DNA from 4 places in the Anaerobacillus alkaliphilus genome. Region 1 is predicted to be linked to each of the others. Evidence: riboswitches for the same ligand, from Rfam matches in the RefSeq annotation. Region 1 holds a riboswitch; each other region holds the start of a gene.
The links. Region 1 has a riboswitch for S-adenosylmethionine ahead of DS745_RS09905 (methionine ABC transporter ATP-binding protein). Riboswitches for the same ligand answer to the same signal wherever they lie in the genome.

Region 2: linked by a shared signal. The riboswitch ahead of metK (methionine adenosyltransferase) and the one ahead of DS745_RS09905 (methionine ABC transporter ATP-binding protein) in region 1 are both predicted to bind S-adenosylmethionine.
Region 3: linked by a shared signal. The riboswitch ahead of DS745_RS04210 (pyridoxal phosphate-dependent aminotransferase) and the one ahead of DS745_RS09905 (methionine ABC transporter ATP-binding protein) in region 1 are both predicted to bind S-adenosylmethionine.
Region 4: linked by a shared signal. The riboswitch ahead of DS745_RS13685 (homoserine dehydrogenase) and the one ahead of DS745_RS09905 (methionine ABC transporter ATP-binding protein) in region 1 are both predicted to bind S-adenosylmethionine.

Annotation. Positions count from the first base shown of each region.
Region 1 is NZ_QOUX01000032.1:206,394-212,338, forward strand. Features, by position in the region: gene gcvH (glycine cleavage system protein GcvH) at 20-403, shown strand; gene DS745_RS09890 (YusG family protein) at 547-783, opposite strand; gene DS745_RS09895 (MFS transporter) at 948-2,231, shown strand; gene DS745_RS09900 (hypothetical protein) at 2,308-2,649, shown strand; SAM riboswitch class I at 2,749-2,860, shown strand; gene DS745_RS09905 (methionine ABC transporter ATP-binding protein) at 3,053-4,078, shown strand; gene DS745_RS09910 (methionine ABC transporter permease) at 4,071-4,739, shown strand; gene DS745_RS09915 (MetQ/NlpA family ABC transporter substrate-binding protein) at 4,809-5,666, shown strand; gene DS745_RS09920 (TetR/AcrR family transcriptional regulator) at 5,823-5,945, shown strand, end outside.
Region 2 is NZ_QOUX01000046.1:1,035,806-1,041,750, reverse strand. Features, by position in the region: gene DS745_RS20245 (ABC transporter substrate-binding protein) at 1-43, opposite strand, end outside; gene pckA (phosphoenolpyruvate carboxykinase (ATP)) at 267-1,847, opposite strand; SAM riboswitch class I at 2,145-2,279, shown strand; gene metK (methionine adenosyltransferase) at 2,531-3,736, shown strand; gene glgB (1,4-alpha-glucan branching protein GlgB) at 4,084-5,945, shown strand, end outside.
Region 3 is NZ_QOUX01000001.1:745,657-751,601, forward strand. Features, by position in the region: gene DS745_RS04200 (DUF421 domain-containing protein) at 179-844, shown strand; gene DS745_RS04205 (undecaprenyl-diphosphatase) at 869-1,378, shown strand; SAM riboswitch class I at 1,509-1,615, shown strand; gene DS745_RS04210 (pyridoxal phosphate-dependent aminotransferase) at 1,784-2,968, shown strand; gene DS745_RS04215 (iron-containing alcohol dehydrogenase family protein) at 2,965-4,065, shown strand; gene DS745_RS04220 (MetQ/NlpA family ABC transporter substrate-binding protein) at 4,062-4,874, shown strand; gene DS745_RS04225 (methionine ABC transporter ATP-binding protein) at 4,986-5,945, shown strand, end outside.
Region 4 is NZ_QOUX01000042.1:162,658-168,602, reverse strand. Features, by position in the region: gene DS745_RS13695 (tRNA threonylcarbamoyladenosine dehydratase) at 318-1,079, opposite strand; RNA gene ssrS (6S RNA) at 1,276-1,453, opposite strand; gene DS745_RS13685 (homoserine dehydrogenase) at 1,545-2,795, opposite strand; SAM riboswitch class I at 2,895-3,050, opposite strand; gene aspS (aspartate--tRNA ligase) at 3,238-5,025, opposite strand; gene hisS (histidine--tRNA ligase) at 5,038-5,945, opposite strand, start outside.

The DNA.
Region 1 (5,945 bases):
AAGGTTGGAGGGAACAGAAATGAATATACCAAAAGAGTTAAGATACTCAGAAGAACATGAATGGGTAAAAGTTGAAGGAAACCAAGTACGTATCGGAATTACTGATTTCGCACAGTCAGAATTAGGTGATATCGTGTTTGTTGAACTTCCTGAAGTTGGAGATGAGATTCAAGCGGACGAGCCATTTGGTAGCGTTGAGTCTGTTAAAACTGTTTCTGAGCTTTACGCTCCTATTAGCGGTAAAGTAGTTGCTATCAACGATGGTTTAGATGATTCACCTGAATTAGTTAACGAATCTCCATATGAAAACGCATGGATGATTGTAATTGAGCCAAGTGATAATTCAGAATTAGAAAAATTAATGTCTGCTGAAGAATATGAAGCAATGATTAAACAAGATTAATACCAAAAGCTCTCGACCAGTCAATCGGCCGAGAGCTTTTATATTTTGCCTAATCCTTTAGGTTTTTCATTTTCCATTTTACATTCTACATGAGTTACCCACAAACAATTCACAATTCAAAATTGACAATTGACAATTCTCCTTTAACACCAACCCATATCGCAATCATCTACATACTTCTTCGTATACTCAGTCGTATCGTCTTCTTGTTTATAGATCTTATCATTTTTAAACTCAAAGCCTTCAGCCATTTCATAGTGATTCCCTTGATTCGTCAGGATGATCTGTCCAACTTTTCTTTCATCAAGGAAAAGACTCATTCGACTTCCTTCTTCTAGCTTGCCTTGGACTTTGCTTGTGATATCAATTTTCTTTTCCAATGGTTTCCCTCCTAGTCCCTTTTACTAATAGCGTACCCTAGATTTCTCGAATGTTTTAAGGTATTAAATGGGAGTAAAAAAATAGTTCAAAGTACTTTCAAATTTTCTGGAAATCGACTATTATATTTAGGGACGCGAAATATGTGCGAGAAGGAGTCAACCAAGTGGGCAAATTTTTCGGAGATTGGAATACCCAATATAAAGGCTACAACAGCAATGTACGATTATTCTTGCTGTCATCAATTTTGGGCCATATCGGTATGGGTATTTTCATGATCATCTATAATTATTATATTCGTGAGCTAGGTTTCGATGAACAAGTGAATGGTAAAGTGATTGCCATGACAGCTACAGCTCAAGCCATTATGCTTCTTCCAGCGGGGATTTTAAGTGATCGCATTGGAAGGAAAAAAGTGATTTTTATTGGAGGCTTGCTATCAGCGATTGTCTTCTTATCAAGGGCAATTTTTGTTGAAGAATCGCTCCTTTTAACAGCTGCTTTTCTAAGCGGTATTTTTATGGCATTCATTCAAGTATCAACAATTCCACTCCTAGCTGAGAATTCAAATGAAAAGCAAAGAGTGCATCTATTCAGCTTTAATTTTGCGATTATGATGGTCGCTAGTGTGATTGGGAATATGTTAGGCGGAAGTTTGAGTGATGGTCTCCAAACGTTTTTATCCTTGGATGGCGTTACAAGTATCCGAATAACATTAATCATTGGAGCTTTATTTTTCTTTTCCTCCCTCATTCCAATCGTGAAGATACGGGAGCGGAAAAAAACAGTTACTGAAGTGAAAGAACGAAAATCATATTTGCATCTTTTAAAAACCAATAAGGGTGTAAAAATTATCTTACTATTTGCTGTTGCTCAATTGATTATTGGCTTCGGTTCAGGCTTAGTAATTCCGTATTTAAATCTTTACTTCACGGACCGTTTTGAGGTTAGTAAGTCGCTAGTTGGGGTCATCTTATCATTAGGGCAAGCGATGACTGCAGTAGCGATGCTGATCGGCCCACTAGTCGTTTCTCGTTTTGGTGAAGTTCGGGCCGTAGTCATTCTACAGCTATCTTCAATTCCGTTTTTGCTACTGACAGCTTTTACAGAAAATTTGTTATTTGCTGTTTTAGGCTTTTTATTCCGCCAGGCATTAATGAATGCTGGAAACCCAATTCAAATGTCGCTAATGATGCGAAGTGTTGATGACTCGATGAAAGGGCTAGCTAACTCTGTTGGACAAATGGTGTTTAGCTTAGGTTGGGCAGTCATGGGACCAGTCTCAACGGGGATAGTTATGCTTTACGGTTCCTATTATGGATATGCATATGTATTTTCAATTACGGCCGCATTATATGTAATCGGCTCTGTTTACTTCTTCTTAGTATTTAGAAATGTTGATAAGCAAAAAGTAGAGGAAGTTTCAATTACTACGAAGCCTGCTGGGTAAAATTCGAATCACACAAGGATATTCACATTGCTGTAGCGAATACAGTCTATAGGAATCTCCTTGGGGGTATATAAAGATGAAACAAGTATTAGAGTTCTTTCAACGTAGATATAAAGACTCACATCACTTACACACTTTATTTAAGGAACGGCCGTTTACGATTGTATTTGAGGTTGAAACAGAACTTTATCCAGTCACAATTCAAGCAGAAACCATACAGCTTTTGAGACATACAAGTGAAGATGTAAAAATAGACGTTTTCATTCAAGGAAAAGAAGGTGCGCTTAGGAAACTTCTTCAGGGAGAGGAACGGCTACAATACTTGAAAAAGCTGGACGAAATTACTGTTCAAGGGACATACACATCTGTTTTAAAGGCAGAAACATTTTTGTACTTAAATTGCACTTCAAGCAGTTAAAAATTGCCAAAATAAATTTTTATAATAATAATTGACAGTATTTAAACACCCGTGGTAATATTTGATCTGTTGAAAAAATATTTGAAAATAATTTAATATCTCTTATCAAGAGAGGTGGAGGGACTGGCCCGATGAAACCCGGCAACCGCTAAGTGATTATACTTAGGACTGGTGCCAATTCCTGCAGAGCTTGGGCTTTGGAAGATGAGATGGATGAACCTATCTATTAAACCTTTCTGTGCTACTGTGCAGAAAGGTTTTTCTATATGTTAAGTGTCCGCCTGAAATGGAATTTCTAGTAGAAATGTCCACGAAAGGTGCCTGGCACCCTTGACATTTTAACGCGTTAATCTAAGTAAACCGATGTGAATAATACCTATAAAACAATAAAGGGGTGAACCTTGTGATAACATTAAGCTCGTTAAAGAAAGTGTTTCAAACGAAAGATGGTCAGGTAACAGCCGTTGACAATATTAACTTAACAATTAATAAAGGTGAGATCTATGGCATTATTGGTTATTCGGGTGCAGGCAAAAGTACGCTAATCCGAACACTTAACATGTTAGAGCGACCAACTTCAGGAACGGTAGAAGTTGCAGGCAAAAATTTATCTGCGCTTAGTAAAAAAGATTTAAGATTAGCTCGCCAAGAAATCAGCATGATCTTTCAACATTTCAATTTGCTTTGGTCAAGGACGGTTCGTGAAAATATATCCTTTCCCCTTGAAATTGCTGGTGTACCAAAAGAAAAACGAAAAGAGCGAGTAGAAGAATTAGTTAAGCTTGTTGGATTGGAAGGTAGAGGAGAGTCATATCCTTCCCAACTAAGTGGTGGTCAAAAGCAGCGTGTCGGTATTGCCAGAGCGTTAGCTAACAATCCGAAAGTATTATTGTGTGACGAAGCCACATCTGCGCTCGATCCAAAGACGACAGACTCAATTTTAGATCTTCTTGTTGATATTAATGAGAAATTTGGCCTAACAATCGTTTTAATTACACATGAAATGCATGTAATCCGAAAAATTTGTCACAGAGTTGCTGTGATGGAAAACGGGAAAGTCGTTGAGGAAGGACCTGTACTTGATGTGTTCCGTCAGCCTACGCAAGAAATGACAAAAGAATTTGTTAAGCAAGTTACAGAACCAGAAGAAACAAAAGAGACGGTGAAACATCTTCTAGAACAAACAAAGACTGGTAAGGTCGTTCAACTAACGTTTGTTGGTGGCGATGCGGAGAAACCGTTAATCTCGCAAATGATCCGTTCTTTCAATATTGATATTAATATACTACAAGGGAAGATTTCACAAACACAAAATGGGCCTTACGGTGCGTTGTTCGTTCATGTCGATGGCGAGGCGAGTGAAGTAGATCGTGCGATTCAATTTGTGAAAGATAAGCAAGTAAAGGTGGAGGTGATTGGTCATGATTAACGAGTTACTTCCTAATGTGAAATGGGATCTAGTTTGGGATGCCACGAAACAAACTTTATATATGACTTCCATATCAGTAGCAGTGACGTTGGTTTTAGGAATTATTTTAGGTTTGGTGCTTTACTTAACAGACAAAGGGAACCTTTGGGAAAATAAAATGATCCATGCATTAACAGCAGCAATCGTTAATGTTTTTAGATCAATTCCGTTTATCATCTTAATTATCTTATTAATCCCTGTCACGAAAGTTCTTGTTGGAACGATGCTAGGGGCTAAGGCAGCATTGCCAGCACTTATCATTGGTGCGGCACCATTTTATGCGAGAATGGTAGAAATTGCACTGAGAGAAATTGATAAGGGTGTAGTTGAAGCGGCTCAGTCAATGGGAGCAAATCATTTTCAAATCATCTATAAGGTTTTAATTCCAGAATCGCTCCCTGCGTTAATTTCCGGTATTACGGTTACTGCGATTGCGCTTGTATCTTTTACAGCTATGGCAGGTGTCGTGGGAGCTGGTGGACTTGGTGACTTAGCATTCCTCGATGGGTTTCAACGTAGTCGTAACGATGTAACATTTGTAGCAACAATCGTAATTTTACTGATCGTCTTTGTCCTTCAATCGATAGGGGACTTTTTCAAACACGCAACAGACAAACGTTAATGAATTTCTTTTCTCATTTGGGAAAGAAGTAAACTATAAAAAAACAAAAGAAAAGGGGTACTATATAACATGAAAAAGTTAGCAGGAATTTTAAGTGCAGCATTTCTATCACTTGCATTAGTTGCTTGTGGTACAGCAGAAGAACAACCAGCTGAGCAAACACAAACAGCAGGGGAAGCAACAGGAGAAGTTGTAAAATTAGTAATCGGTGCATCAAATGTGCCACACGCTGAAGTTCTAGAGGCAGCGGCGCCAATTTTACTAGAAGAGGGAATTGAGATTGAAGTTGTACGTTTCCAAGATTATGTGTTACCAAACCAAGCGTTAGCAGGCAATGAGTTAGATGCAAACTATTTCCAACACATTCCTTATTTAACAAGACAAAACGAAGAGCATGGGTATGGTTTTGTGAATGCTGGTGGAATTCACATTGAACCAATCGGTGTTTACTCACAAAAGTGGGGTAGTCTAGAAGAGCTTCCAGAAGGTGCAGAAATTCTTATGAGTAGTGCTGTGCCGGACCATGGTCGTATCTTAGCAATGTTAGAAGAAAAGGGATTAGTTACGTTAGCTGAAGGTGTAGGAATTAATGCTACGCTAGAAGATATCATTGAAAATCCAAAGAACTTTAAGTTTAGTGCGCGTTTTGAAGCTTCATTATTACCCACAGCTTACTTAAACGGCGAAGGTGATGCAGTATTAATTAACTCAAATTTTGCACTAGGTGCTGGTATTTCTCCTGGTAAAGACTCAATCGCGCTTGAGTCAGCAGATGTAACAAACCCTTACGTGAACGTAATTGCAGTCCGCGCTGGTGATGAAAATCGTCCTGAAATTCAAAAGTTAGTTGAAGTGTTACAATCAGAAGTGATCCGTAATTTCATCTTAGAAAATTGGGGCGGCGACGTAGTACCTGCTTCTAAATAATAAGGAACAAAAAGCGAGGAAGTTAACCAATATGGCTAACTTCCTTTTTCTTAATTACGGCAGTTTAGTGAAGATTTCCTAGTTTACCTTGCAAGTGAATTTCTATAATTTACAATTAACAAGAGACATACTTTACATTGGAAGGAAGTTTTCTTGATGCCAGAGGAAACAAGACGGAGGATTTTGGAAGCTGCGATGAGTTTAATGAGTATAAAAGGTTATACTGCGACAACCACAAAGGAAATAGCTCAAGTAGCAGGAATTGCAGAGATAACTTTA
Region 2 (5,945 bases), on a different contig from region 1:
ACGTCATTAAACTTAAAAAAATCACCTTACTAAAACCTTTCATGTAAACTCCTCCTGATAAAACGAATAGATAATCTTGTGATGTGATAGTCTATGTTCATTCGCCTAGATGTGTGTGTAAGTTCCATAAAAAATTTGGGCTTCAGAGGAAGGTTCTAGATTTATAGAGAAATAAAAAAACGCTTAGAATTAATGAACTGCACCTCCAATTGTTAGTTGTGTCTAACAATGGGGGTGCAGTTCATAACTAAGCGTTTAAACTATAATTAGAATTTTGGCCCTGCATTACGAATGATATCAGAAACCTTATCAAACTTCATGAAGTTTTCTTGGAACTTCGACGCAAGTTCTTTAGCTTTATTATCATATGCTTCTTTATCTTCCCATGTTTCTTTTGGTTGAAGTACTTCATCTGGTACTCCAGGGCATCTTGTAGGAATGTGTAAGCCAAAAATTGAATCAACGACTGTTTCCACTGAATGAAGTTCTCCTAGTAAAGCTGCCTGAACCATCGCGCGAGTATAAGTTAAATTCATACGTTTGCCGACGCCATATTGGCCACCAGACCAGCCCGTGTTAACTAGAAAAACTTGAACATCATGTTGATTGATTTTTTCCCCTAGCATCTCTGCATATCGGTACGCAGGTAGTGGTAAGAATGGTGCTCCAAAACATGTTGAGAATGTTGCTTCTGGGCTTGTTACTCCACGCTCTGTTCCCGCTAATTTACTCGTATACCCAGACAGGAAGTGATACATTGCCTGTTCTTTCGTTAACTTGCTTATTGGAGGTAATACTCCAAATGCGTCTGCAGTTAAGAAAATAATCGTGTTCGGATGACCTGCAACACTTGGAATGACACAGTTTGGTATCAACTCAATTGGATAGGCAGCACGAGTATTTTCAGTTAGAGTTGTATCGTTGTAGTCTGGTGTTCGGTTTTCATCTAACATAACGTTCTCGAGTACAGAGCCAAAACGAATTGCATTAAAGATTTCAGGCTCTTTTTCCTCAGTAAGGTTAATACATTTTGCGTAGCAACCACCTTCAATATTGAAGACACCCGTGTGCGACCAGCCGTGCTCATCGTCTCCAATTAGGTGACGACTTGGATCAGCAGATAAAGTTGTTTTTCCAGTTCCAGAAAGCCCGAAGAATAAGGCAACATCACCTTCATCACCAACATTAGCTGAACAGTGCATAGATAGCACATTTCGCTCAGGTAATATATAATTCATAATTGAGAAGATTGATTTTTTAATTTCTCCTGCATATTCAGTACCTCCAATTAGGACAGTACGTTTTTCAAATGATACAATAATAAATGTCTCAGATTTCGTACCATCTAGATTTGGATCCGCTTTAAAACCAGGAGCTGAGATTACAGTAAATTCAGCTTCATGTGTAAGTAACTCTTCTGCATTTGGACGAATAAATAATTGACGAGCAAAAAGATTATGCCAAGCATACTCGTTCACTACTCGGATCGGAAGTCGATAACCAATATCAGCTCCAGCAAAATTTTTAGAAACAAAAACCTCATCTTTAGTTTCTAAGTATGCAAGGACCTTTTTATATAAGTTTTCAAAGACTTCTTTACTAATTGGTTGGTTTACAGACCCCCAATTAATTTTCTCTTTAATAGACGTTTCTTCAACGATATATTTATCCTGTGGTGAACGACCAGTATATTTACCAGTAGTTGCACGTAGGGCACCAGTAGATGTTAGAATTCCTTCTTTTCTTTCAAGAGCTCTTTCTACTAATTGAGAAACGGGTAAGTCATGGCTAATATTACTGCCTTTTAAAAGCTTATCTAGTTCTGTTTCATAGCTAAGTGTACTCATTCGCACCAAAACCCTTCCTACATAAAATTTTTTTATCATCTATTTTTCTAATATATGCAGTAAAATGTACTTTGTTATGGATTAGTATAACACATTAAAACGAATAGTCTATACTAATTGATGTTTTTCTCAGGACAATTTTTGTAGGTTATGATTTATAACAGTATATAGATAGCATTCAAAACTGTATGGTTTTTGGAGTTCTGTTGTTAGGGAAAATTCGACAAATTCAGGCAAATTTTCTAAAAACGGTTGACATTAAATAACCAGTGCGATATGATATGTCCCGAACGGATACTCTTATCCCGAGTCGGTGGAGGGACAGGCCCGAAGAAACCCGGCAACCAACACTTATAGTGTAAGCTTACAGTTTACATATCATATTAGTGAAAAGGTGCTAACCTGCAAGGCTACGGCTTTGATCGATAAGAGGGCGAAAGGCGGATAATCAAAACCTTTTCCTCTAGATTTGGAAAAGGTTTTTTTCATATGGGGCTATATAGAACGATTTTAGCCTAGTTCTTAGTGTAAACATTTTTTGAATGGTTAAGCTAAGTTTACTAACGAAATGATTTGTTCTTTCAAAAACTAAAATTCTGTTTGACTAATTAGTCAATAGGGAAAATGAGTACCGTATCAAAAGATAGCATATCCTATAGAGGATAAAGGAGGTACAATTTATTATGACAGAAAAGAAAACTCGTCGTTTATTCACATCAGAATCAGTTACCGAAGGTCATCCGGATAAAATTTGTGACCAAATCTCTGACTCAATTCTTGATGCTATTTTAGCTAGTGATCCTAATGCGCGTGTTGCATGTGAAACATCAGTAACAACAGGATTAGTACTTGTAGCTGGAGAAATCACAACGTCTACATATGTTGACATTCCAAAGATTGTCCGTGAAACAGTTCGTGAGATTGGCTACACTCGTGCGAAGTATGGTTTTGATTCTGAAACTTGTGCGGTGTTAACTTCTATTGATGAGCAATCACCTGATATTGCACAAGGTGTTGACCAAGCTCTTGAAGCTCGTGAAGGATTGATGTCCGATGCTGAGATCGATGCAATCGGTGCTGGTGACCAAGGTTTAATGTTTGGGTACGCAAATAATGAAACTCCAGAATTAATGCCATTACCTATTTCACTTGCTCACAAACTTGCTCGCCGTTTAACAGAGGTACGTAAAGAAGAAATTCTACCTTACTTACGTCCAGATGGAAAAACACAAGTAACAGTAGAGTATGATGAAAACAATCAACCAGTTCGTATTGATACAATTGTTATCTCTACTCAACATCACCCAGAGGTTGCATTAGAGCAAATTCAACGTAACTTAAAAGAGTATGTAATCAAGCCTGTTGTTCCAGCACACTTAATTGATGAAGAAACGAAATACTTTATTAATCCAACAGGTCGTTTCGTAATTGGGGGACCTCAAGGAGATGCTGGTTTAACTGGTCGTAAGATTATCGTTGATACGTATGGTGGTTATGCTCGTCACGGAGGCGGTGCATTCTCAGGTAAGGATCCTACAAAAGTTGACCGTTCTGCAGCTTATGCAGCTCGTTATGTTGCGAAAAACATTGTTGCAGCTGGCCTAGCTGACCGTTGTGAAGTTCAACTTGCCTATGCGATCGGTGTGGCTCAACCAGTTTCGATTTCGATTGACACATTTGGTACAGGGAAAGTGACTGAAGAGGTATTAGTTGAAGTTGTTCGTTCTAACTTTGACCTTCGTCCGGCTGGTATCATTAAAATGCTTGATCTTCGTCGTCCGATTTATAAGCAAACTGCGGCTTATGGTCACTTTGGACGTACTGATGTTGAACTTCCATGGGAGTTTACAGATAAAGCCGAAGCATTAAAAGCACAAGCTCTAAAATAAATATATGATTAAAGTGATCTTTTTCCTTTGGGAAAAGATCACTTTTTTTTGTTGAAAGCATTTTATGAATAATTTCTTATAATTGTCACAATTGGAATGTTAGATTTTGTCGTTACTGCGTAAGCGTTTACCGTTGCCGTTATAAAAAGAATTTTTTCTAAGGTTTTGTAAAAATGAATAATTATTCACAATTCTTTGTAGGATTTTGTCACAAGAAAAATATGAATTTTCACTATTTTTGGTATTAATATAGAGGTATTAGTTTTTTTGTAATAGAAATTTATTAATAGTGAAAATTTAGAAGATTTAGTAATTTAATATAGTAAAGTTAGGAAAGGAAGGGACTTGTGGGAACTACTCCAATCATAAGTGATCATGATCTATATTTATTTCATCAGGGAAACCTATTTCAAAGTTATACAGTTATGGGGGCACATCTCCTTAACGAAAAAGGGAAAAGTGGAGTTCGTTTCACGATGTGGGCACCAAATGCAGAAAATGTTAGTGTTGTAGGAAATTTCAATAGCTGGAATGGAACATTACATGAAATGAATCGAGTGAGTGAGAACGGTATCTGGTCACTATTTATTCCTGGATTAAAGGATGGAGATTTGTACAAGTATGAAATACATACTGAGAAAGGGGATATACTTCGAAAAGCAGATCCCTATGCTTTTTTCTCTGAAGTTAGACCAAATACTGCCTCTAAAGTGACATCCCTAAGCGGTTACAAATGGAATGATCAGAGTTGGTATAAACGCAAGCAACAACAAAATATATATGAGGAACCACTCTTAATCTACGAAGTACATCTAGGATCTTGGAAGCTACATGAAAATGGGGAATTCTATACATATCGCGAACTTGCCCATGAACTTGTGGATTACGTAAAGGAGTTGGGATATACACATATAGAGATTTTGCCTGTGTCAGAACATCCTTTTGATAAATCATGGGGCTATCAGTTAACAGGTTATTTTTCAGTAACAAGTCGCTACGGCACACCTGACGATTTTAAATATTTCATCGATTGTTGTCATCAGAAAGGGATTGGTGTCCTACTCGATTGGGTACCTGGTCATTTTTGTAAGGATGACCATGGATTGCGTCTTTTTGATGGTAAACCAGTTTTTGAGTACGAAGACATACAGAAAGCGGAAAAGAAAGAATGGGGAACTTTGACGTTTGATTTTGGTAGACCAGAGGTAGTCTCCTTTCTAATTTCAAATGCACTATTTTGGATGGATGTTTACCATATTGATGGTCTCCGAGTAGATGCTGTGTCTAGCATGCTTTACTATAATCACGGAAAAAGTGATGAAGAGGCAGAGGTTCGTAACCAATTTGGAGGATATGAAAACTTAGAAGCAATCGCTTTTTTACGTAAATTAAATGAAACAGTTTTCCATTACTATCCAGAAGCTTTAATGATGGCTGAGGAATCGACTGCCTGGCCTAATGTTAGTGGACCTACATATCTTGGAGGACTAGGCTTTAACTTTAAATGGAACATGGGCTGGATGAATGACATGCTTAAATATATGGAATTAGATCCAATTCACAGAAAATATCATCATCATTTAATTACATTCTCTTTTCTATACGCATTCTCAGAGAACTTTATCTTGCCTCTTTCTCATGATGAAGTTGTTCACGGGAAAAAGTCATTGTTAAATAAGATGCCTGGGGACTATTGGCAGAAATTCGCTAATTTACGGGTGTTTTTAGGATACATGGCTACACACCCTGGGAAGAAGCTCTTGTTTATGGGTGGGGAATTTGGTCAGTTTGATGAGTGGAAAGAGCTTGAGGATCTTGACTGGGAACTATTAGATTATGAAATGCACTTGAAAATGAAACGTTACGTCGAAAAATTAAATGAACTGTATTTAAATGAGAAAGCTCTTTGGCAACTAGATCATGAGCAAGATGGGTTCGAGTGGATTGACCCTAATAACTATGAACAAAGTATTATTTCATTTATTAGGAAGGGCCTAACAGAAAGAGAACAGTTAATTATTATTTGTAATTTCACACCTGTGGTGTACCACCAATATAAGATTGGTGTTCCATTACTTACTGATTATCAGGAAGAGTTTAATAGTGATTCAATTGAATACGGTGGTTCAGGTCAAATAAATACTGGGCTTATCAAAGCAAGAGATGAGAATTGGCATAACCAAGCTTTTACAATCGAGGTTACCGTTCC
Region 3 (5,945 bases), on a different contig from region 1:
ATAACGTAGGTAGTTTATTTTTGTTTTAGGGAAAAGCTCAGAAGGAGCATGGAAGAGTTTTTGATTTAGCTATCGACTTGTATAGATAACTATTTCACTCTATGCATAAAAAAAGAATTTATCAACAATCTAACATTAAAGTTAATCCAAAAATTGAATTCTTTAGAGGTTGAGAACAGTGGTAATAGAAACAACAAAATTGGTGGTGTTATTTCTTTTAGTCTTTACTGTCATGCGTCTTCTTGGTAAAACTTTACTGTCGCAATGGACAGCATACGATCTAGTCACTATTATATTTTTGTCTTATGCAGCCTTAGGCGCGGTAAAGATTAACAGCTTCTTCCATGCGGTGATTTGCATTATTAGCATAGGAACTTTGTATGTCATCATATCTAGATTAAGTTTGTTCCAAGCTTTAACGAATATTATTATTGGTGAACCCACCATTTTGATCAAGCATGGCACCATTATCCAAAAAAACCTAAAGAAAATTCGCTATTCTTTGGCTGAACTGCTTTCCATGATTCGCACTTTTGGTTATCCAGATATTAAGGATATCGAGTACGCTATTCTAGAACCAAATGGAAAAATTAGTGTAATTCCTATAAAGGAGTTACAACCGTTAACGGTTCAACATTGTCAAATCAACGTTGAATACACAGGACTGCCCTTGTCACTTATTATTGAGGGGAAAATTCAAAAAGGAAATTTGACCATAATTAACAAGGACGAAGCCTGGTTGGAAAAGCATATTGTTGAAAAGGGTTTTAAAGACATTAAGGAAATATATTATGCGTATATAAAGGATAATGAGGACTCGTTTACAATTCTTAATTATCAATAAATAGTTGAAATGGAGAAACGTCAAATGGATTACCAATTATTTAAAGCCATTAACCGACTAGCTGGTCGTAACTCAATGCTTGATAAATATATGATCGCAGTTTCAAAAAAGTATTATTTTTTATTGATTATTGTCTTAATTTACATATCATTGACAGGTTATATCGACAGAAAAGTTGTGAAGAAAGCTTTGGTGTCTTATTGCCTTTCAATATCAATAGCTTATGTATTGAATCAGTTTTTTTATAAACCACGACCATTTTTAGAACATCAGGTTAACTTACTCATTCCAGCAAAGAAAACGTCTTCTTTTCCAAGTAAGCACACGTTGTTTTTATTCGTGGTATCTTCTACACTTTTCTTCCATGACCGTATTGTAGGTTCATATCTATGGGGATTATCTGTACTAACTGGTATTTCTAGAGTGTGGCTTGGACATCACTATCCTTTTGACATTCTTGGTAGTGCAATCATTGGTAGTATGACGAGTAGTGTTGTAGAGAGATTAGAAAACGCTAAATTTTCTCTGAAATAAAAATTATCAAAAAAATATTTTCGTGTAATACCAACGATGTAAGCGGTGCCTAAAAAATATTCTTAAAAAACATTGTTGACATAGAGTGAATTTCTCTTTAATATGAGCTTATTCCAAAAATTAAATATAACTCTTATCAAGAGCGATTGAGGGACCAGGCCCGTTGAAATCCGGCAACCACCAGTAATTGGAAAGGTGCTACTTCCTGCAGAATGTGTTCATTCTGAAAGATAAGCTAATCTTATTAGGCCTCTTTCGGATGAAAGGGGCCTTTCTTAATTCGCTTTTGAAGGAAGTATAATGGCTCGGAGGGATGTTATGTTCTTAATCTTGACTAATCAGATAAGCTTACTAACATTTAAGGTTATAATCGCTCATGAGTAAGGAAGATTTAAGAGGTGTTTTATGAAACAGTTTCAACAATCAAAGACGTTGGGGAGCCTTCCAAAGCAGTTTTTTGCAAAGTTGGTTCAGAAGGTGGAGAAGGTAAAACAAGACCATGATGATGTGATTAATCTAGGTCAAGGAAATCCAGATCAACCGACACCTTTGCATATTGTTAAGGCACTTCAAGAGGCAGCCGCCAATCCTCTGTATCATAAGTATTCACCATTTCGTGGGTATGGCTTTCTCAAAGAAGCGGTCGCTACATATTACCAACGGGAGTATGATGTAGTTCTTGATCCCCACACAGAAGTGGCTGTGATGTTTGGTACGAAAACAGGATTGGTCGAAATCAGTCAATGCTTGTTAAACCAGGGAGATATCGCGTTAGTCCCAGATCCGGGTTATCCAGATTACTGGTCGGGTGTTGTCATGGCTGGTGGTGAAATGTCGTTTATGCCACTTTTGGAAGAAAACAAGTATTTGCCAGATTTTACGAAGATTACTGAAGAGACATTTGAGAAGGCCAAATTAATGTTTCTGAACTACCCCAATAATCCAACGGGTGCAGTTGCTACGAAAGAATTGTTTGAAGAAGCAATTATGCTTGGAGAAAAACATGACATTTGTATTGTTCATGACTTTGCTTACGGAGCGATTGGTTTTGATGAACAGAAACCATTGAGCTTTATGCAAGTGCCTGGAGCTAAAAATGTTGGTGTTGAGATGATGACTCTATCGAAAACCTATAATATGGCGGGCTGGCGAGTAGGGTTTGCAGTAGGGAACCCAAGTGTGATTGAGGCATTGAATTTAATTCAAGATCACTATTATTGTAGTGTGTTTGGTGGCATACAAGAAGCAGCTGCTACGGCATTACTAGAGTCGCAATCATGTGTGGATGAACTTGTTTCCCAATACGAGAGTCGTAGAAATGTCTTTATTGAAGCGCTCAGTGAAATTGGTTGGAAGGTTGAAGCACCTAAAGGTTCCTTCTTTGCTTGGTTACCTATACCACCAACGTATAGCTCAGAACAATTTGCTGATTTATTACTTGAAAAAGCTAGAGTGGTTGTTGCCCCTGGGAATGGCTTCGGACAATTTGGTGAGGGGTATGTGCGGGTTGGACTTTTGAGTGATGAAGATCAATTAAGAGAAGCTGCCCGTCGCATTGGTGAGTTAGAAATTGAATGGGGGAATGTATGATGCAAGCCATTCAAGTTCAAGCAGGCCCAAGTGTTTATCAGTGTGAAGAGGATGTTCTCTTAAGTCTAGAAGAAAAACTTCTTAAATATGGCTTTCGGAACGTTCTGGTTATCCACGGGGAAAAATCGTGGAAAGCAGTAGAACCTTATTTTCCAGCTTTCAAGGAGCTAGTAGCAACTTTTGTTCCCTACTCAGGTCATTGTTCAGAAAATGAGATTGACAGAGTTGCCGAACATCAGGCGGATGTCATAGTGGGAATTGGTGGAGGAACGGTGTTAGATCTTACGAAGGCTGTTGCTAATAAGATCGGCAAAGATGCTGTTCTCATACCAACACTTGCAGCAACTTGTGCGGCATGGACACCGCTAAGTGTAATCTACGACGATCAAGACCGTTTTGTCAGATTTGAAGTGTTTCCAAGGGCCAACTTGCTAGTTTTGATTGAACCTAGGGTACTTTTAACTTCTCCTCCTGAATACTTGAGGGCTGGGATTGCTGATACCTTAGCAAAGTGGTATGAAGCAAGAGCTCTTACGGAGCAATTGGAAACAAAGCGAGTGTCAATTGAATTAGCAGTGAATACCGCCAAGTTATGTAAGGATGTCCTTCTCGAACACGGTGCCGCAGCCATCGAGGCCTTAAATAAAGGTGTCAGCAATCATTCTTTTATCCAGGTGATTGAAACCAATATCCTGGCAGGTGGCTTAGTAGGAAGCTTGGGAGATCGTTATGGTCGAATTGCAGCCGCTCACTCGGTTCACAATGCGTTAACACAGTTTGAGGAAACCCATCATCTTTTACATGGTGAAAAGGTCGCATATGGCATACTTGTTCAATTAGCCCTTGAAAAAAGGGTGGATGAACTCGTCGAGTTACAACCTTATTATCATGAACTACAATTACCTTATCTTTTTACACACTTAAAACTTGATTTCGAGAGTCTTGAAACCAAGCAAAAAATTGCTGAATGGACATTAAAAAAAGGTGAATCCATTCATATGATGGGACAATATTTTACCGAAGAAGACATTATTTTAGCGTTAGAAACTGTAGAGGAAACTCTAAAAAAACTATTAAAAGGGAGATATTCAACATGAAAAAATTATTATTATCAGTAGTAGCATCTTTATCATTATTCGCTATGGCAGCTTGCGGTAGCTCTGACACAGCAGGCAAACCACTTTCTGAAAATCAATTAAAAATTGGGGTAACTGCTGGACCGCATGAGCAAATCATGGAAAAAGTAAAAGAAGTAGCAGCTGAAAAAGGTCTAGAAATTCAAATTGAAGTATTCACTGAGTATGTAATGCCAAATGTGGCACTTGCAGAAGGTGACCTTGATGTAAACAGCTTCCAACACAAACCATACTTAGACAACTTTAAGTCAGAGCGTAATCTTGATCTAATCGAAGTTGCAACAAACGTAAACTTCCCAATGGGAATTTACTCAATTGGCCTTGGAAATGTATCTGAGTTACAAGCAGGTGACAAAGTGGGTCTACCAAACGATCCGACAAACGGAGCGAGAGCATTAATCCTTTTTGAAGCTGCAGGATTAATTACGCTTAAAGAAGGCATTGGAGTAAAAGCAACAGTTAACGATATTGTGGAAAATCCATTAAACTTAAATTTCATTGAGTTAGAAGCGTCACAATTACCTCGTCAATTAGATGAATTAGCTGCAGCTGCAATTAACACAAACTTTGCAGTAGAACACGGTTTTGTACCAACTAGAGACTCTATTTTTATCGAGCCTAATGACTCTCCTTGGGTAAACGTAATTGCTGTTCGTACAGAAAATAAAGACGATGCTGTCATTAAGAAATTAATCGAAGCTTACCACTCAGAAGAAGTAAAGCAATTTATTATCGACACATTTGAAGGTTCAGTAGTACCTTCTTGGTAAAAAGTAAATAACCAATGGAAGGCTGACGCTACCAAGCCAGCAACGTGTCAACGTTGAACCGAGGTAGGAGCCAGCCTTCTCCTATTTTTCACATCAAAAGGAGTGTAGACAGTGATCTTACTAAAAAACCTTTCTAAAACCTATCACTCGAAAAACGGCAAAATCGATGCATTACAGGATGTTTCCCTTGAAGTAAAGAAGGGTGAAGTTTTTGGAGTGATCGGTTATAGTGGTGCCGGAAAAAGTACCTTAATCCGATGCGTGAACCTTCTTGAAACACCAGATCAGGGAGAAGTCTTAATTAACGATACAAACTTAATGAAGCTTTCACAAACTAAGCTCCGTCAAGAACGTCAAAACATTGGAATGATTTTTCAAGGATTTAACCTATTGAAAACAGCGACTGTTTATGACAACATCGCCATCCCGTTAAAGCTATCAGGTATTCCCAAAAACGAGGTTGACGAACGAGTAAAGAAGTATTTAGCTGTAGTCGGCCTTGAAGACAAACAGCAAGCCTACCCTGAACAGCTGTCTGGCGGTCAAAAACAGCGTGTGGCCATTGCCAGGGCTTTATCTCATGAACCTGAAATTCTGTTAAGTGATGAAGCAACGAGTGCACTAGATCCAGAAACAACAGAAGCCATCTTAGACCTTTTGTTAAAAATTAATCAAGAGTTTGGTATTACGATTTTACTAATCACTCATGAAATGCATGTCATTCAAAAGATTTGTGATCAGGTAGCCGTCATGGAGAACGGTCAAATTGTTGAGCAAGGGAATGTGATTGATTTATACTCAAACCCTAAGCATCCAACAACGAAGAAATTCATTGATAGCATGTTTACGAATACAATTCCTGCTCCTGTTATTAATGATTTGAGTGCGAAAGGTCCGATTGTCAAACTTTCATTTGTTGGTCATTCAACGGGTAAACCTGCACTAGCTAATGTTGTAAAGAAATTCAACGTTTATACCAATATTTTAGCAGGGAACATTGTGCAGTTAAAAAACGAGCCTTATGGACGAATGATTGTTCATATTGAAGGTGAAGAAGAAGAAACGAAAAAA
Region 4 (5,945 bases), on a different contig from region 1:
ACCTAACAACATAGCACCCTATAAGTTTCCTTTATAATCTAAACTCCCCAGTTTAGTGATAACAAATCTTAAGGTCATCAGATGACTTATGTAAGTGCTTTCATTATATGAAAGGTTCTGAAATTTATCAATAGAATGTTCATAAAAACTGTGGCTACTAAACTAATTTATACTTATATAAAAAAATTAAGCACAAAACTACCAGAATATTTGGGTTAAAGTACAATTCTGGATCTGAAACAAAAACAATAAATTACAATAACAGTAAATAAAAAAAATGTTGGATTAGTAATTCCTACTAATTCAACATTTTTTTATTATCGTTCAATGTGGATGTCTTTTAGCAGTGTTGTAATAACATGCCCTGCCATAATTAGTCCAGAAACTGAAGGGACAAATGCATTTGATGATGGTGGCATTTTTGCTTTTCTAATTTGACCTTCTTCAGCAGCCTTCGAAACAATTTCTTTTCTAATTTCTTCACGAATTTTAATGGGTTGTTCATCAGAAAATACAACATTTATCCCTTTATGTATGCCCTGTTTACGTAATTTTGTTCTGATAACTTTTGCAATAGGATCATAAGTTGTTTTAGAGATATCTGCAATTCTTAGTCTAGTTGGGTCCATTTTATTTGCGACACCCATACTTGAGATGATAGGGATTTTTCTTCTTAAACATTCTTTCATTAAATGGATTTTGTATGAAATCGTGTCAGAAGCATCAACAACAAAATCAAGCCCATACTCAAAGAATGATTCATAGGTTTCTTCTGTATAGAACATTTTTAAAGCGATCACTTCACATTCAGGATTAATATCGGCAATTCTAGCCTTCATTAAATCAACTTTCGGCTGACCGACTGTCGATAGCAAGGCATGTACTTGGCGATTTACGTTTGTAATATCAACATCATCTTTATCGACTAACACAAGTCTCCCTACTCCAGAACGTGCAAGAGCCTCTGCAGAGAAAGAACCTACTCCTCCAATTCCTAATACAGCAACAGTACTATTTTTTAAAATGTTTAAACCATCATGACCGATGGCAAGTTCATTCCTGGAAAACTGATGTAACATGTTTATTCTCCTTCCAAATCCTATTAAATCAATAGGAAATCTACACTCACGAATAAAAATATATCATATGCTGTATAAATTGTAAATTTCCCTTTTTAAGACCTGTCTATACCCTCGGACTAGAAGTTCTGTTCCTAGCCTATGAATAAATAAAAACCTAGGAAATTTTCCTAGGTTGGTCATAAACAAAAGAAATTAGAGCCCCAAAATGCCGTAAAACACATAGTTTTGAACCTGCCTCGGCAGGTGGGTGCCTTGTTTATTTCTTAGTACTTCCTCTCGAGAAGGCTTGCACGCCAAACTAAAACTTCAGGCTCCCTTATTAAAAATGTTGGCTCAAAACTTATAGTATCCTACTAACACCTCAGGATGCTCATTTGTTGTTTTTATCATATCACGATTTTTTTTTGAATTCAAGTTTACGAGGTGAATTCCACTAAAATTTGCAAATTCGACAAATTTTGATTATAACGCTTTTAATTGCGTTTCAACGGTAAACTTTTCAACCTTTGTATTTACTCGTAAAACTGGAAAAATGTCAACGGGTTGATCAGCGCTCTTGATTGAAGGTAGTAGTTGATTTGCTGTAATTAACATTGCTACCTTTTCTTTATTTTCAAACTGAACTACTTTATCTACTCGATAGGTTACTAATTTTAGGAATTGGTAAATTTCTTTTTCATTCGCTATATCATACAAAACTAAATATTCCTTAGTATCTACATGATTTACAACCTTTCTTTTAATGGGCGTTTGTTTAAAAGTCTTGTTCTGAAGCTGGTGAAGATAATCTTCAATCATACTTGTTGCCGTTGGTTTTTTACCTGCACCTGGTCCAGAAGCAACAAAGTTCCCTAACCAATCTCCTTGCAAAAAGATTCCATTGTTCTCGTTAATAATTGAAGATAATGGATGTTTCTCCTCAACAAAAGTAGGGGAAATAGATCCCTTTACTTCATGACCATCATAATATGCTTCAGCAATGTACTTTAATTTCAACTGAAAATAGTCACCTGCTTTAAAATGCCAGGACTTTAAGTGAGACATACCAGTTCTTTGGAATTGTTCTGGTGTTGGCCACGAACCAAAACAAAGCCTACAGAGAATTTGTAACTTATATAGAGCATCATACCCCTCTACATCTGAGGTCGGATCCGCTTCTGCAAAGCCAAGTTCTTGAGCTTCTCTTAAAACACTTTCAAATGTCCGATTTCCTTCTTGTAGACTTGTGATAATATAATTGGTTGTTCCATTCAAAATTCCTGACACCTTTTCAACGGAGGTCCATTGTAGCTGACTTTTAAGCGTATTAATAATTGGAATACCACCAGCAACGGTTGCTTCAAAACCAATGAATGTTTCATACTTCTTTGCTAAACTCTCAAGTTTTGAACCATGTTTAGCTATTAGCTCCTTATTTGCTGTAATGACAGGAATTCTCTTTGTTAACAAAAACGTTACATAATCTAGTGCTGGTTGCTCCCCACCCATCGCTTCAAAAACGACATGATACTCATGCTTGAAAAAGTCATCAGCTACATCTGTTAGTAACTCATCATTAGAATTATTACTATATTTTTGTTTGTCTCTTATCAGGATTTTCTCTACAGACACGGAATCTCCTAATAGCTGTTCTAAATAACTTAACGTATCTGTAATACCCTCGTACACCCCTGAATTTACTGTACCAAACCCTAATAAGCCAATTTTGATCAACGAGACCATCTCCTTAACATTCCAAGTTGAAAATTTCCGCACGACTAATCTTACAAAATAAAAAAACCTCTCCAGATAAGGAAAGGTTTTTAACTCCTTCACTTATCTGCCAAAGCTAATAGTAGCTCTGCTGAAATTAGCACCTTGTTAAATAAGTGAAGATTGTATTTACAATCTCCCTACGGTTATCCAAAGATAACCTTAACAGGTTGCCGGGCTTCATAGGGTCAGTCCCTCCGCCTCTCTTGATAAGTATATTTATTTTTTTACAGCCATTAGTTTTTTAAATAGTAAAATTATTTCAAAGCTTCAAAATTCACGTAAAAATAATATAGCATGAAAAGAAAAAAATGTAAAACATAAAATGTTAAATTTTCTTGTTGGTTTTTTAGTGATTAACCAACCAAGTAATTCTACATTTTACGTTTTACATTCATATTAATTACGCTTCTATTTTCTCTTCTTTTTTAGGAAGCACTGATAGGTTTAGTTCTTTTAACTGTGCTTCACTAACGCCACTTGGAGCGTTTGTAAGTAAACAACTCGCACTAGCGGTTTTTGGAAATGCTATTGTATCACGTAGATTTGTTCTTCCTGCTAACAACATAATCAAACGATCTAATCCAAGTGCAATCCCACCATGTGGAGGAGTTCCGTATTCAAAGGCTTCTAGTAAAAATCCAAATTGGTTCCGTGCTTCTTCATCAGAGAAACCTAATGCTTTAAACATTGTTTCTTGTAGCCCGCGTTCATAAATACGTTGTGAACCTCCCCCAAGCTCATATCCGTTTAAAACTAAATCGTAAGCTTCTGCTCTTACTTTTTCTGGGGCAGAAGTAAGTAGCTCTTCGTCTTCTTTAACTGGTCGAGTAAATGGGTGGTGTTCAGCTACATAGCGACTAGCTTCTTCATCATACGACAATAGCGGGAACTCAGTAACCCATAGGAAATTGAATTGAGTCTTATCGATTAGTTGTAATTCCTTCGCAAACTTTAAACGTAGTGCTCCTAAGCTATCAAATACAACTTTCTTTTTATCAGCCCCAAAGAATAGAAGGTCTCCAACTTCAGCATTAAGAGCTAAGCGCATTTCCGTTTGCTCTTCTTCAGAAAGGAATTTCACAATTGGACCTTTTAAACCATCTTCCTCAACCTTCAGCCAGGCAAGTCCTTTTGCTCCATAAATTGCAACAAATTTTGCTAAGTCATCGATCTCTTTACGAGAATACTTTAAAGCTCCACCTTTCACGTTGATACCTTTGACAATTCCACCGTTCTCAATAGCTGAAGTAAACACCTTAAAGCCGCAATTTTTAACAATATGTGATAACTCGACAAGTTCCATTCCGAAACGAGTGTCTGGTTTATCTGACCCGTAACGATTCATTGCTTCATCATACGTTAATCGCTGAAAAGGAGCTTGAACATCTAATCCTTTGACTTCTTTCATAACCTTAACCATCATTTCTTCCATCATCGCCAATAAATCTTCTTTATCCATGAACGAAGTTTCAATATCGACTTGAGTAAATTCAGGCTGGCGGTCAGCTCGTAGATCCTCGTCACGGAAACATCTAACTATTTGGTAGTAACGCTCAAAGCCAGAAACCATTAATAATTGCTTAAAGATTTGAGGTGACTGTGGTAAGGCATAAAATTCCCCATGATGAACACGACTTGGAACTAAATAATCACGTGCACCTTCTGGCGTACTCTTTGTAAGCATTGGTGTTTCAACTTCTAAGAATGTATTGTTGTCTAGAAAATCACGAATTAATTTTGTTGTTTTATGACGTAACATAAATGTTTCTTGCATTTCAGGACGTCTTAAATCAAGGTAGCGATATTTAAGACGGACGTCTTCTGAAGCCGTTGTTGAGTCCTCAATTTGAAATGGTAAAGCTTTTGATTTATTAAGGACTTCAATTTTTGTTGCCAGTACTTCAACTTTTCCAGTCTTCATCTTAGGATTAACTGTCGCCTCATTTCGCGCAGAAACTGTTCCTTCGATATCGATTACATATTCGCTACGGATTTTGTCAGCAATTTCAAGTGCCTCTCTTGATGTCTCTGGTTGGAATACTACTTGTACAATACCAGAACGATCACGCAAATCAATAAAAATAACTTGACCTAGGTCACGACGAGTTTGCACCCACCCTTTCAAACGAACTTTTTCGCCTATTGTTGTTTCTAATACATCTCCACACTTATGTGTTCTTCCAATCACTACTAATACCCCCTATAAATTCATTTTCTCTAGTAAGTAATCCGTAATTTGATCCAATGCTACCTCTTGTTGTTCACCTGTAGCCATTTCTTTTACGACAACAACATTTTGCTCTAATTCACTATCTCCAATAATTAAGACATAGGTAGCTTGAAAACGATCAGCAGCTTTCATTTGAGCTTTCATTTTCTTGTCTAGATAATCCTGATCACACGAGAAACCAGCCTGTCTTAACTTAAAACTAATATTCGCTCCTGCGAGCTTTGCTTCTTCACCTAAGGCGATCACATAACAATCGATTTTTTCAGTAACAGGCAATGAAATATTTTGTACTTCTAACGCCATTAGCAGGCGTTCAATACTTAATGCAAAACCTATTCCTGGTGTTTCAGGTCCACCAATTTCTTGAACTAATCCGTTATATCTACCACCGCCACTAAGTGTTGTAATAGATCCAAATCCATCACCATCAATCATAATCTCAAAAGCAGTATTATTATAATAATCCAAACCACGAACAAGGTTTGGGTCTACTTCAAAACTAATCCCCATATCAGTTAATAACTTTTTTACCTTTTCGAAGTAGTTTGTAGACTCCTCATTTAGATAATCTAGGATGGCAGGTGCTGTAGCCATTAGTTCGTGATCGCGATCCTTTTTACAATCCAGAATTCGCAATGGATTTTTGGCTAACCTTGCTTGGCAGTCTGAGCAAAACTCTTCAATTCTAGGTTGAAAATGTTGAACAAGTGCTTCACGATGAGCATTTCTACTTTCCGTATCCCCAAGACTATTGATGACAAGTTTTAAATTTTTCAATCCTAACTCACGATAAAACTCCATCGCTAAGGCAATCACTTCTGCATCTATCGTTGGATCAGAGCTTCCTAATGCTTCTACTCCAAATTGGACAAACTGAC